DNA from 2 places in the Aminobacter sp. P9b genome. Region 1 is predicted to be linked to the other one. Evidence: riboswitches for the same ligand, from Rfam matches in the RefSeq annotation. Region 1 holds a riboswitch; the other holds the start of a gene.
The links. A riboswitch is a leader RNA that binds a small molecule or an ion and turns the genes downstream of it on or off. The one in region 1 is predicted to bind S-adenosylmethionine.

Region 2: it holds a riboswitch for S-adenosylmethionine, as region 1 does, so the genes downstream of both, WHT83_RS09105 (O-succinylhomoserine sulfhydrylase) here and metA (homoserine O-succinyltransferase) in region 1, are expected to answer to the same signal.

The regions. Positions count from the first base shown of each region.
Region 1 is NZ_CP150082.1:120,806-123,003, reverse strand. It holds gene WHT83_RS00600 (LysR family transcriptional regulator) at 1-410, shown strand, start outside; gene metA (homoserine O-succinyltransferase) at 458-1,381, opposite strand; SAM riboswitch at 1,433-1,510, opposite strand; gene hisC (histidinol-phosphate transaminase) at 1,663-2,198, shown strand, end outside.
Region 2 is NZ_CP150082.1:1,842,800-1,844,997, reverse strand. It holds gene WHT83_RS09110 (2'-deoxycytidine 5'-triphosphate deaminase) at 1-1,021, opposite strand, end outside; SAM riboswitch at 1,165-1,242, shown strand; gene WHT83_RS09105 (O-succinylhomoserine sulfhydrylase) at 1,288-2,198, shown strand, end outside.

The sequences.
Region 1 (2,198 bases):
ACCGCCGCGATGGCGAGGTTTTGGGGCCCGAGCATTTCGGCTGGTTCGCCACTCCGGACTTCCATCATCGCCAGGGCGAGCCGATCCGGCTGGCGACGCTGTCGCGAGCTTGCGGCGTGCGCGACGTGGCCACGCGCACGCTCGACGATGCCGGTATCCCGTGGGTCGAGGTGTTCGTCGGTGGCGGCTCATCGCTGGTGACGGCAGGTGTCGCAGCAGGGCTTGCGACGTCCGTTTTCCCGAGCAGGCTGGCGCCGCCCGGCACCGTCGAGATCAGCCGCAAGTTCGGCCTGCCGGCGGTGCCGTCGTCGGAGATCGTGCTGCACACCACGCTGACCGACCGCCGGTCGCGCGAGGCGTTGCGCATCCTCGCCTGCGCCTTCCGCGAACACCGGGCATCGGCGGAATAGGGTGCCAGGCCCCGCCCGGATGCCAAGCGCGGCCATGTTGCGATCGGCTACCGACCCTTGCCGATGCTTTCCATGTCGTACTCGGTGGTCTGGTAGACCCGGTTGATCCAGTTGCCGAACAGCAAATGGGCATGCGAGCGCCAGCGGTTGAGCGGCCGGCGCTGCGGGTCGTCGTCGGGGTAATATTCGTGCGGCACCGCGATCTCGACACCGGCGGCCACGTCGCGGTCGTACTCTTCCTTGAGCGAGGTCGAGTCGTATTCGATGTGGTTGAACATGTAGAGCCGGTTGCCGGCTTCTTCGGCCAGCAGGCTCGGGCCCGTCTCTTCCGATTCCATCAGCAGTTCCAGGCCGGAGCCCTCGGGAATGTCTTGGGCACGGACCTCCGTCCAGCGCGACACCGGAATGGCGAAATCGTCCGAGAAGCCGGCGAGATAGGGGGAAGCGGGGGCGTTGTTGTTGTGCCGGAAGACGCCGAAGGCCTTCTGCTCCAGCGTGTGCTTCGGAACGCGGTGAAAATGCCATGCGGCCGCCATCGCTCCCCAGCAGATGAAGAACGGCGAGTGCACGTTGGTCGTCGTCCAGTCCATGATCTGCTTGAGTTCGTCCCAGTAGGTCACGTCCTCGAAGGGCAGCAGCTCCACCGGCGCGCCGGTGATGATGAAACCGTCAAACTTGCGGTCCTTCACCTCTTCCCAGGTCTGGTAGAAGGCAATGAGATGGTCCTCGGAGGTGTTCTTGGCCTTGTGTGTGCCGATACGCACCAGCGTCAACTCCACCTGCAGCGGGCTGGCACCGATCAGCCGCGCGATCTGGGTCTCCGTCCGAACCTTGTTGGGCATCAGGTTGAGCAGGCCGATCTGCAGCGGACGGATGTCCTGGCGGAGCGCTGTCTGCTCGTCCATGACGGAGACGCCCTCTTTCACCAGTACTTCGCGGGCGGGGAGTTGATCCGGGATCTTGATCGGCACTGTTGCGAACTCCAAAAAACAAAAACCGGCATTGCTGTCGCAAAGCCGGTTTACGGATCGCAAACGGCCCTTTAGCGACTTGTTTAACGTGGCTGCAAGCCGACCGGCCAAATCACCACGGGTCTATGCCCTGCTATTACGCCTGGGCGCGGATTGCGTCAACCGCGACCCAATGGTCCAGCCAGGACCGCCGTTTCCTTCGGTTTTCCTCGACATTGGCGGCCCCGGGGGGTATTTCCGCTGCGGCCTCCATCCGGAGGCGCCAATCCAGGATTTTCGACATGACCAAGGCACCTGAGCAGATTCGCCCCGAACCCCGCGCCGGCATCATGGACATCGCAGCCTATGTCCCCGGCAAGAGCGCAGCTCCCGCAGGCGTCACCAAGGTCCATAAGCTCTCGTCGAACGAAAATCCGCTCGGCGCCTCGCCCCATGCCATCGAGGCGGTGAAGAAACTCGCCGACAAGATGGAGTATTATCCCGACGGGTCGTCGTCACGCCTGAGGCAGGCGATTGCGGCGACCCATGGGCTCAACCCGGCCAATATCCTGTGCTCCAACGGCTCCGACGAGGTGCTCGGCCTGCTGTCGCAGAGCTACCTGTCGCCGGGCGACGAGGCGGTCTACACCGAGCACGGCTTCATGGTCTACAAGATCTACATCCAGGCCGCCGGCGCCACGCCGGTCGTCGCCAAGGAAGACGCCGAGAAGGCCAGCGTCGACACCATCATTGCCGCGCTGACGCCGAAGACCAGGATCGTCTTCCTGGCCAACCCCAATAACCCCACCGGCACCTACGTGCCGTTCGAGGAGGTCCG
Region 2 (2,198 bases), 1.7 Mb from region 1:
CGTAGAGCGCCTTGGGGCGCGACAGCATGTGCTCGTAGACCAGACGGCCGACGACCTGGCCGTGCTCCAGGATAAAGGGCACTTCGTGGCTGCGCACTTCGAGCACCGCGCGGCTGCCGGTGCCGCCGGCACTGGAGTGGCCGAAGCCTGGATCGAAGAAGCCGGCATAGTGGACGCGGAATTCGCCGACCAGCGGATCGAAGGGCGTCATCTCGGCGGCATAGAGCGGCGGCACATGCACCGCCTCGCGCGACACCAGGATGTAGAACTCGTCGGGGTCGAGCACCAGTTCGCCGGCACCGTGATCGTAGATCGGCTCCCAGAAATCGACGACGTCCTGGGCGGCGCGCTTGTCGACGTCGACAAGGCCGGTGTGGTGCTTGCCGCGATAGCCGACGATGCTGCCCGGCTTGCCGGCGAGATCGATGGAAAGTGCTATGCCGCCACCCGAAATGTTGGGTGGATCCATGGCGACAAGCCGGTCGGACAGATGCAGCGCGTGCAGTTCTGCCTCCGACAGCAGGGCATTGCCCTTGCGGAAACGGATCTGCGACAGGCGCGAGCCCTTGCGCACGACGATCGGGAAGGTGCGCGGGCTGACTTCGATATAGAGCGGGCCGGTATAGCCGGCGGGGATCTTGTCGAACTCCTGGCCACGGTCGGTCATCACGCGGGTGAAGATGTCGAGGCGGCCGGTCGAGCTCTTGGGGTTGGCCGAGGCCGAGATTTCGGCCGGCAGGGCCAGGCTTTCGAGCAGCGGCACGATGTAGACGCAACCGGTCTCCAGCACCGCACCGTCGCTCAGGTCGATCTCATGCAGCTTGAGGCGGTCGAGCTTGGCCGAGACTAGCGAATTGGGACCGGGCAGGAAGCTGGCGCGAACGCGAAAAGCCTTGGCGCCGAGGCGCAGATCGAGGCTGGCCGGCTGGATCTGGTCGGCATCGAGCGGCGGCGCCTTGAGCGCACCCGAGGCAAACAGTGCCGCGATATCCTGATCCGGAAGAATGCCCGACTGCCGCATTTGCCTCACTCCTTTACAGCGCCGCCGATCCGAACGGACAGCCGAGGATCGCTGGACCCAGGACCTCGTCAAGGGTCATATGCGTGGCCCAAGACGTTTAGTCGGCCCCGCGATTGACGCAAGCCAGCCATGGGTCTAAAGGACCTTTATCCCGTGGTGATTTGGCCGGTCGGCTTGCAGCCACGTTAAACAAGTCGCTAAAGGGCCGCGTTTGGACCGGTTTGCGACTTTTCGCGACCGGTTTTTTTGTATCTGGATTTTGGCTCATGACCTCCGACAAGCAGCGCAACTGGAACCCGCAGACCACCCTAGTTCACGGCGGAACGCTCCGCTCCGAATTCGGCGAAACCTCCGAGGCGATCTACCTCACCCAGGGCTATGTCTATGACAGCGCCGAAAGTGCCGAGGCACGCTTCAAGGGCGAGACCCCCGGTTTCATCTATTCGCGCTATGCCAACCCGACCGTCGACATGTTCGAAAAGCGCATGTGCATGCTGGAAGGCGCGGAAGACGCCCGCGCCACGGCATCCGGCATGGCCGCTGTCGCCGCCGCCATCCTGTGCAGCCTGAAGGCCGGCGACCACATCGTCGCCGCCCGCGCCCTGTTCGGCTCGTGCCGCTGGATCGTCGAGACCCTGGCACCACGCTATGGCATCGAGGCGACGCTGGTCGACGGCACCGTGATCGAGAACTGGGAAAAGGCCGTCCAGCCCAACACCAAGCTGTTCTTCCTGGAAAGCCCGACCAACCCGACGCTCGAAGTGATCGACATCGAGGCGGTCGCAGCACTCGCCAATTCCATCGGCGCCCGTGTCGTCGTCGACAATGTCTTCGCCACGCCGATGCAGCAGAAGCCGCTCGAGCTCGGCGCCCACATCGTCGTCTATTCGGCGACCAAGCACATCGACGGCCAGGGCCGTTGCCTCGGCGGCGTCATCCTCTCCGACAAGAAGTGGATCGACGAGAATCTGCACGACTATTTCCGCCACACCGGGCCGAGCCTGTCGCCGTTCAATGCCTGGACGCTGCTCAAGGGCCTTGAGACGCTGCCGCTGCGCGTGCGCCAGCAGACCGAGACCGCCGGCAAGATCGCCGACTTCCTCGCAGAGCGGCCGGAAGTGTCGCGCCTGATCTATCCGGGCCGTGCCGACCACCCGCAGGCCGACATCATCAAGCG